2 linked regions of the Hydrogenophaga sp. SL48 genome follow. The protein of the gene in region 1 binds, or shares a complex with, the protein of each later gene. Links are inferred from orthologs where the notes say so. Each region holds a gene or a part of one and is shown on either strand. Other genes may lie near its edges.

Region 1 (4,515 bases):
CTCCTTGTGGGCCACGGCCAGCGTGGCCTCGGGCGTCACGTCGCGTTTGGCCGGACCGGTGCCGCCGGTGGTGAGCACCAGCGCGCAGCCGGCGTCCACCAGCTGAATCAGGGTCTCGCTGATCTTCGCCTGCTCGTCGGGGATCAGGCGCGGCTCGAAGGTGATGGGGTTTTTCAGCGCGCGCGTGAGCCAGTCCTGCAGCGCCGGCAGGCCCTTGTCTTCGTAGACACCGCTGCTGGCGCGGTCGCTGATGGAGACGATGCCGATGCGCACCGGCGCGGGGGTGAGGGTATCGGTCACGGCTCAGTCCTCCTGCGGTTCTTCGGCGTCGTCTGCCGATGCGTCGTTGGGCGTGAGCGCGGTGCGCACGATCTGGAAGATCTCGCGGTAGGCCTTGCCGTGGCGCAGGGCCTCGCCCGGGCGCTCCGTCACGGCCTGCGCGTCCTTGCGCGCCTGGCGGATCAGGGCGCGCAGGTGCTGCACGTCGGCGGCCGGGTCCTGTTCCAGCCAGCGCGTGAGCGCGTCGTCGTCGGCGATCAGCTTGTCGCGCCACTGTTCGGCCTGGTGCAGCGCCAGCGTGGCCTGGGCCGAGGGCTTGCGCTGTTCTTCGAGCGCGGCTTCGATGGCGCTGATGACGCCGTCATCCAGCTTGCGCATGAGCTTGCCGATGAACTGCATCTGGCGGCGCCGGCCTTCGAAGTTGGTGATGCGCTTGGCGTCGGCCACGGCATCGATCAGCTTCTCGGACAGGCCATGCGTCTCGATCAGGCGCGTCATGAGACTGGCGTTGAGCGTGAGCAGGTTTTCGCCGAGCAATTGGAGGCGGTCGCTCTCTTTTTTCAGGTCGGTCTTGCTCATGTCGACCGAACCCTTGAGCTCGCGCTTGAGTTCCAGGTCGAGCTCGCTGCCCTCGGCAACGAACTGGCCACGGACGAAGTAGCCTTTGGTGGGTTTGCGGGACATCGGGTTTCTTCAAATGGGCTTGTGCAGGGCCTGCAGCAGCCAGAGGGGGGCGGCAAGTATCATAGCCGTCGACATGAAAAAAGCCCCCAACACCCCGTCCCAAGCCCCTTCCTCCACCGCCAGCCAGCCGCTCGCCGGTTTCCAGTACGCACGCAGCCAGTTCGAGGAGCTGGTGGACCTCGCGCTGGGCCATGCCAAAAAGCTGGGCGCCACCGACGCCGGGGCCGAGGTGTCCGAAGGCGCCGGCCTGAGCGTGTCGGTGCGCAAGGGTGAGCTGGAGAACGTGGAGCGCAACCGCGACAAGTCGCTCGGCGTGACGGTGTACCTGGGGCAGAAGCGCGGCAACGCCTCCACCTCCGATTTTTCACCCGCTGCCGTGCGCCAGACGGTGCAGGCGGCCTACGACATCGCCCGCTTCACCGCCGAAGACCCGGTGGCCGGTCTGCCCGACCCCGAAGACATCGCCGACAGTTACCCCGACCTCGACCTCTTCCACCCCTGGGCGATCGACTCCGAAGAGGCGCTGCGCATCGCGCTGGCCTGCGAGGCCGCGGCCTTCGCCACCAGCAAGAAGATCAGCAACAGCGAAGGCGCGGGCGTGTCGGCCCAGCAGTCGCACTTTTTCACCGCCCACATGCGCGGCGGCGAACGCGGCAAACCCGGCATCTTCAGCGGCGGCTACGCCAGCTCGCGCCACAGCCTGTCGGTGGCGCCGATCGCCGGCAAGGGCGCGAACATGCAGCGCGACCACTGGTACAGCTCGATGCGTTCGCCCGACGACCTCGCCACCCCCGAAGCGGTGGGCCGCTACGCCGCCGAGCGCACGCTCGCGCGCCTGAACGGCCGCAAGATCGCCACCACCGAATGCCCGGTGCTGTTCGAGTCGCCGCTGGCCGCCGGCCTGCTGGGCGCCTACGTGCAGGCCACCAGCGGCGGTGCGCTGTACCGCAAGACCACCTTCCTGAACAACAGCCTCGGCAAGCGGGTGATGGCGAAACACCTCGACATCGTCGAAGACCCCCATGTGATCAACGGCAAGGGCAGCTCGCCGTTTGACGACGAAGGCGTGCGCACCGTCAAACGCAAGGTGCTGAGCGCGGGCAAGGTGCTGGGCTACTTTCTCTCCACCTACTCGGCGCGCAAGCTCGGCATGCGCACCACGGGCAACGCAGGTGGCTCGCACAACCTCACGCTCACCAGCCGCCTGACCCAGCCCGGCGACGACCTCAAGGCCATGCTGCAGAAGCTCGGTCGTGGCCTGTTCGTCACCGAGCTGATGGGGCAGGGCGTGAACTACGTGACCGGCGACTACTCGCGCGGCGCCTCGGGCTACTGGGTGGAAAACGGCGTGATCGCCTACCCGGTGCACGAGATCACCATCGCGGGCAACCTCAAGGACATGTTCCAGGGCATCGAGGCCGTGGGCGCCGACGCCTACAACTACGGCGCCAAGACCGTGGGCTCGATCCTCATCAACAAGATGAAGGTGGCGGGAAGTTGAAAGCCCCCAAGCGTCCCGCGCCTCCCGGGCGCAGGCCGGGGCTCCGCCGCTGCGCGGGTCGCTGCCCCCCGAGGGGGCTGTGCCGCCTTGGGAGCGGCCCGGCGGCGGCCCTGTTCCGTTGATTCGGTTCCTTGGTCATGCGTCCCGAAGCCCTGGCGCTGCTGGCGGCCGCCTGCTGGGCCGTCTCCAGCCTGTTCTCCGCGCCACCCGCCCAGCGCCTGGGCGCGTTCGCGTTCAGCCGCTGGCGCATGGTGTTTGCCTCGCTGATCCTCTGGGGCCTGGCGCTGGCCAGTGGCGGCTGGCGCAGCCTGGACATGGCCACCGTCGCCCTGCTGGGGCTCTCGGGCGTGGTCGGCATCTTCATCGGTGACACGGCGCTGTTCTCCTGCATGAACCGGCTCGGGCCACGGCGCTCGGGCGTGCTGTACGCCACCCACGCGCTGTTCTCCTGTGTGCTGGCCTGGGCCTGGCTGGGCGAGACCGTGTGGGGCTGGGCCTTGCTGGGCAGCGGCCTGCTGGTCGGGGGCGTGATGGTGGCCGTGGCCTGGGGCAAGCGCGGCGATGAAACCCACGCCTGGGAGCAGACGCGCGGGCCGCTGGCCATCGGGGTGGGGCTGGGGCTGCTCTCGGCGCTGTGCCAGTCGCTGGGCACCTTGATGATCAAGCCGCTCATGGTCACCGGCGTCGATCCGGTGGCGGCATCTGCCACGCGCATGAGCCTGGCCCTGGGGGCGCACACGCTGCTGTTCGCGTCGGGTTGGTCGGGTGCGCGGGCGCAAGCGCCTTTGCGGCGGCAGGACGCCTTCCTGATCTTCATGAGTGCGGCCGTGGCCATGGCGCTGGGCATGACCCTGATCCTGATCGCGCTGCGCGACGGTCAGGCCGGCCTGGTGGCCGTCATGTCCTCGGTCACGCCGGTACTGATCCTGCCCTTGCTGTGGCTGGTGTACCGCCGCCGGCCGGCGACGGGCGCGTGGCTCGGCGCCGCGCTGGCCGTGGCGGGCACGGCCTTGATCCTGGGTTGAGCGGTCGCAGCGGCGGAGTGTGGGGGCCCTATTTCTTCCGCTGCACGAACAGGTTGCGTTTCGCGTCCTCCGGGTAGGCGAAGGTCACCGAGCCGCTGCGCACCTTGCCCATCACCAGCATGTTGGGTGTGACGGCGTCCTTGTCGTCCAGGCTGAAAGGCTTGTCGTAGGTCGCGACCACCCCGTAGTACACGCGCGGGATGTTTTCCAGTGCCCCCTTGACGGCCGGGCCAGTGAACTTGCCGTCCCGGATGCCGAACAGCGCGTAGGTCAGCAGGTAGGTGCTGTCGTAGGCCTGGGCGGCCGCCATCGGCACGGCGATCTTTTGCTTGAACTTGCGCGAGTACGCGCTGAGAAAGGCCGCGCGCCGCTCATTGCTGGGTTCGGCGATGAAGGTCTGTGCCATCAGTGCGCCGTCGCCGGCCGCCTTGGCGCCATCAATGAAAAACGGAAACGAGAGGGGCCAGGCGCCCACCTGGGGCACGTCCCACTTGAGGTCGCGCCGGCCGTTGGCAATCGCCGCGTTTTCCGGGCCGACGGTGTAGCTGAACACCACGTTGGCGCCCGCGGCCTGTGCTGCTTTCAACGGCTCCTTCAGGTCTTTCACGCCCAGCGGAAAGCGCGCCACGTGCACCGCCTTGAGGTTCTTCGCCGCCAGCGCGGCCTCGACGTCCTTCAGCCCGGCCTCGCCGTATCCCGTGGTGTCGGCAAAGATGGCCACCTTGGTCCAGCCGCGTTTGACCAGGTCGTCCACCACGAACGGGGCCTGGATCGAGTCACGCGCCGAGGTACGGAAGATGTAGCTCTGGGGCGCGGGGAATCTGGCGGTGAGCGGTGTGCCGGTGGCGCAGGGGATGATCAGCGGCACCTGGGCGGTCTGGTAGGCCTCCAGCGACTTGGCGGCCACACCGGTGTTGCAGAACCCGATGGTGGCCACCACGCCGCCACCGACCAGCGCTTGCGAGCCTTTGAGGCCAACGTCGGGGTTGCCTTGATCGTCCTGGACCACCAGCTCCAGCGGGCGGC
Region 2 (4,549 bases), 820 kb from region 1 along the record:
ACCAAGGGAAACGGCACCCCAAAAACGGCCAGGGCCAGAAAACTCCCCACCGCCACGGCCCACAGCAGCGGCGCGCGCCGCGGGTGTCGCAGCGTCTTGCTGCCCATGCGGTGCACCGCCTGCAAGACCAGCGCCGCCACCGCCGGCTTGATGCCGTACAGCAGTCCCGCGACCCAGGCCACCTGGCCATGGACCACATAGACCCAGCTCAGGCCGATCAGGATCAGCAGCGACGGCAGCACGAACAGCACACCCGCCACCACACCGCCCCAGGTGCGGTGCAGCAGCCAGCCGATGTAGGTGGCGAGCTGCTGCGCCTCGGGGCCGGGCAGCAGCATGCAGTAGTTCAGCGCGTGCAGGAAGCGCTGCTCGCTGATCCAGCGCTTCTGCTCCACCAGTTCGCGGTGCATGACGGCGATCTGACCGGCCGGGCCACCGAAGCTGATGAAGCCCAGCTTGAGCCAGAAGCGCAGGGCCTCCCAGAAATTCACGTGGCGCGGCACTGTCATTCAGGTCTCCAGTTGTGGGTTTCGGCGTGACCCCCGACCTGATCCACGCACCAAGCGTAGAGGGCGTCGTACACCGGCATCATGGCCTCCAGCATGGCGTGGTCGTTGTCGGCGTGCCGGCGCGACATGCCCAGCGACACCGCCAGCAAACCCGCAGCGGGCGCGGCCAGCTCCAGCCGGTCGGTGTCGGCCCCGCGCACGATCACGGCCAACAGGTCGAGCGCTGGCAGGCTCAGGCCGAAGGCGCAGAGCAAGGCATCGAAGCTGCAGCACTCCCCCTCGTGAGACATCGGCGCCCCGGGGATGTCGAAAGCCACGGCCTGGCGCTGCTCGGCCTGCGCCAGCACCTCGGCGGTGGGCACGTAGAAAAAAACAGCCTCGCGGTCGATGAAACGGCGGATCAGCCAGGGGCAGGCGATGCGGTCGATCTTGGGGCGTGCCCGTGTGATCCACCGGGAACCGCCGGCGCCGGTGACGCCCAGGTCAGGGCGCTTGCGCACCAGCGGCACCGGCGATGCGCCCAGCGCCTGCAACAGCGCGGGGCTGTCCACGCCGGCCTCACCGCCCTCGATGCCGCCCAGCAGGTAGCGAGCATCCCAGCCCGCGTCGCGCAACCGGGCAGCGGCGTGCTGGCTGACCTCGTGACCGTACACGCAGCACACGACGGCCGCTTGCGGGGGACGGTCGCCCAGCCAGGTGCCCAGGCTGTCAGGGGCCACGTGCTGCGCCAACGGCAGCAGCGCGGGGCTCAGCTCAAAGCGCTCGGTGCGACGCACGTCCAGGATCAGAGGGGTGTCGGGCTGGCCCAAGAGCGCCACGAAGGCGCTGGGGCTGATGGCGTGGCTGGGGTTCAATTCAACGGTTTCCATGGTTGGCGCTCCACATGAGGAGGTGGCCAGCACTTGGACGGAAACCGTCTATTCCCGAAGGAACTCGGGAGGCTGTGTTCCCGATACAGAAGATGCTATCCGATCTCAGGCCGTGCCGCCGACCGTCAGGCCGTCGATGCGCAGCGTCGGCTGGCCCACGCCCACGGGCACGCTCTGGCCTTCCTTGCCGCAGGTGCCCACGCCGCTGTCCAGCCGCATGTCGTTGCCGATCATGCTGATCTTCTTGAGCGACTCGGGGCCGCTACCGACCAGCGTGGCGCCTTTCACCGGGTACTGGATCTGCCCGTTTTCCACCCAGTAGGCCTGGCTGGCGGAGAACACGAACTTGCCGCTGGTGATGTCGACCTGACCACCACCGAAGTTGGTGGCGTACAGCCCCTTCTTCATGCTGGCCACGATTTCCTCGGCGCTCTTGTCGCCGCCCAGCATGTAGGTGTTGGTCATGCGCGGCATGGGCACGTGGGCGTAGCTCTCGCGGCGGCCGTTGCCGGTGGGCTTGACACCCATCAGGCGCGCGTTCATGGCGTCCTGGATGTAGCCACGCAGGATGCCGTCTTCGATCAGCACGTTCTTTTGCGAGGTGTGGCCTTCGTCATCGACGTTGAGCGAGCCGCGGCGGTCGGCGATGGTGCCGTCGTCGAGCACGGTCACGCCCTTGGCCGCCACGCGCTGGCCGATGCGGCCGGCGAACGCGCTGGAGCCCTTGCGGTTGAAGTCACCCTCCAGGCCATGGCCCACCGCTTCGTGCAGCAGGATGCCGGGCCAGCCCGGGCCGAGCACCACGGTCATTTCGCCGGCGGGCGCGGGGCGGGCGTCGAGGTTGGTCAGGGCCGAAGACACGGCTTCGTCCACATAAGACTGCACCATGGCCTCGTCAAAGTAGGCGAGCCCGAAACGGCCGCCGCCGCCCGAACTGCCCACCTCGCGGCGGCCGTTCTGCTCGGCGATCACCGTCACGGACAGGCGAATCAGCGGCCGCACGTCGGCGGCCAGGGTGCCGTCGGCACGGGCGATCAGCACCACGTCGTGTTCGGCGGCCAGACCGGCCATGACCTGCACCACGCGCGGGTCCTTGGCCTTGGCGAGTTTTTCCACGGTTTCCAGCAGCGCCACCTTGGCGGTGCTGTCGAGCGTGGCGATCGGGTCCAGGCCCGGGTAAAGCGAGCGAGATTTCGACACTTTGGCCGCCGGGCTGCGGACCTTGCGACTCTGGCCCTGGCCGGAAATGGAGCGCACGGTGCGCGCCGCGTCGATCAGCGAGTCCCATGACAGGTCGTCCGAGTAGGCGAAGGCCGTCTTTTCACCGCTGACCGCGCGCACGCCGACGCCCTGGTCGATGCTGAAGCTGCCAGTCTTGACGATGCCCTCCTCCAGGCTCCAGCCCTCGCTGCGCGTGGTCTGGAAATAGAGGTCGGCATCGTCGACGCCGTGCGACATGATTTCACCCAGCGCCTTGTGCAGCAGGGAGGTGTTCAGCCCGTAGGGCGTGAGCAGCAGGTTTTCGGCGGTGGCGAGGCGGGCAAGGGTGGGTTCGCGAGCAATCATGGGGGCCATTGTATGAAGGGTGGGGTCCACGCGCTGGGCGCGTGGTCTTGGTGACCGGTGAGCCGGGCGCGGCGTGTGGATCAGCGGCCGGTCTGCCGCAGCAGGGGCAGCAAGGCGGCGTCGTCCAGCTCAGCCATGCCCGCCGCGTGGGCCTGGGCGAAGACACCGGCCGCCGCAGCGCCCAGCGGGCCATTGAAGCCCGCCTCTTGCGCTTCCACCACCGCAAGCCGGGTGTCTTTTTCGAGCAGGGTCACGTGGGCGCGCGGCGCGAGGTCGCCTGCGATGGCCCGGCGCATGCGGTCGGATCCGATCCAGCTCTGACCGCTGGACTGCTCGATCACGTCCAGCGTCGTGCCCAGGTCCAGGCCCAGGCGGTCGGCCAGCGCCAGCGCCTCGGCCGCGCCCACGAGGTTGATGCCCGCCAGCAGGTTGTTGACCAGCTTCGTGCGCGCGCCATCACCCACGCGCTCGCCAAGGCGAAACACCTTCGATGACAGCGCGTCCAGCAGGGCGGCGTGGCGCGCCAGCAGCGCCGTCGGCGCGGCCACCATCAGGCTCATGCTGCCGTCGCGCGCCCGGGCCGGGCCGCCGGACATCGGTGCGTCGATGCAGCCGACGCCCCGCTCGGCCAGTACCGAGGCCAGCGCCTCGGTGTCCTGCGGGGAAATGGTGGGGCACAGCATCACCACCTGGCCGGGTTGCAGCGCCGGGCCCGCGCCGTGTTCGCCGAACAACACCTGGTGCGACTGGCTGGCGTCGACCACGCAGACGATCAGCACACCGTCTGTCTTCAATGCCCGGGCAGCGGTGTCAGGCGTGTCGGCGAGATGGGCACCCGCCTCCAGCGCCTGCTGCTGGCGCAAGGGGTCGATGTCGCACACGACCACCGACCAACCCAGTTCACACAGGCGCGCAACCATCGCGCCGCCCATGTTGCCGGCACCGACCACCGCAACCTGGACCGTGGGCAACGGCCCGCGCAGCGGCGGAGTGTGGGGGCCAGCGACCGCAGCGAAGGGCCGCTCCCGAGCGAGGTCAGCCCCCTCGGGGGGCAGCGACCCGCGCAGCGGCGGAGCGTGGGGGTCATCGCCCGTCACGACTGCATCAGCCGCTTGGATTTGGCGATGGACATCAGGATGCCCAGCCCCACACCCATGGTCACCATGGCGGTGCCACCGTAGCTGACGAACGGCAGCGGAACGCCCACCACCGGCAGGATGCCGCTGACCATGCCCATGTTCACAAAGGCGTAGACAAAGATGTTGAGCGTCATGGCCCCGGCGAGCAACCGGGCAAACAGGGTCGGCGCTTCGAGCGCGATGGTCAGCCCGCGCACGATGAGGAAAATGAACGCCAGCATCAGCGCCAGCGTGCCCACCAGCCCGAACTCCTCGGAGAACGCGGCGTAGATGAAGTCGGTGGTGCGCTCGGGGATGAACTCCAGGTGGGTCTGCGTTCCCTGCATGAAGCCCTTGCCCCAGACCCCGCCGGAGCCGATGGCGATCATGCCCTGGATGATGTGAAACCCCTTGCCCAGCGGGTCCTTGGACGGATCGAGCAACGTGCAGACACGCTGGCGCTGGTACTCGTGCAACACCTTCCAGT

What was found. Proteins that work in one complex are often made in the same cells at the same time.
Region 2: the proteins of pmbA (region 1) and tldD are in contact, whole or in part, in a solved structure (PDB 5NJ9), measured with the Escherichia coli proteins. The link is inferred for Hydrogenophaga sp. SL48 from one-to-one orthologs.

The regions. Positions count from the first base shown.
Region 1 is NZ_CP063400.1:2,930,374-2,934,888, reverse strand. What follows is about bases 443-3,250. They hold pmbA (metalloprotease PmbA), read left to right. Parts: upstream 443-1,036; coding sequence 1,037-2,464; downstream 2,465-3,250. Other genes in these bases: IM738_RS13855 (DMT family transporter), read left to right, coding at 2,602-3,250; yjgA (ribosome biogenesis factor YjgA), read right to left, coding at 443-963. Also shown: mog (molybdopterin adenylyltransferase), read right to left, coding at 1-300; more of yjgA, read right to left, coding at 304-442; more of IM738_RS13855, read left to right, coding at 3,251-3,489; IM738_RS13850 (ABC transporter substrate-binding protein), read right to left, coding at 3,518-4,515.
Region 2 is NZ_CP063400.1:3,753,960-3,758,508, forward strand. Bases 715-3,562 are described here. They hold tldD (metalloprotease TldD), read right to left. Parts: upstream 2,945-3,562; coding sequence 1,484-2,944; downstream 715-1,483. Other genes in these bases: IM738_RS17785 (chromate resistance protein ChrB domain-containing protein), read right to left, coding at 715-1,378; IM738_RS17795 (NAD(P)-dependent oxidoreductase), read right to left, coding at 3,025-3,562. In the rest of the region: chrA (chromate efflux transporter), read right to left, coding at 1-509; more of IM738_RS17785, read right to left, coding at 506-714; more of IM738_RS17795, read right to left, coding at 3,563-3,915; rod shape-determining protein RodA, read right to left, coding at 4,038-4,549. UniProt on the Escherichia coli protein: Metalloprotease involved in CcdA degradation. Suppresses the inhibitory activity of the carbon storage regulator (CsrA).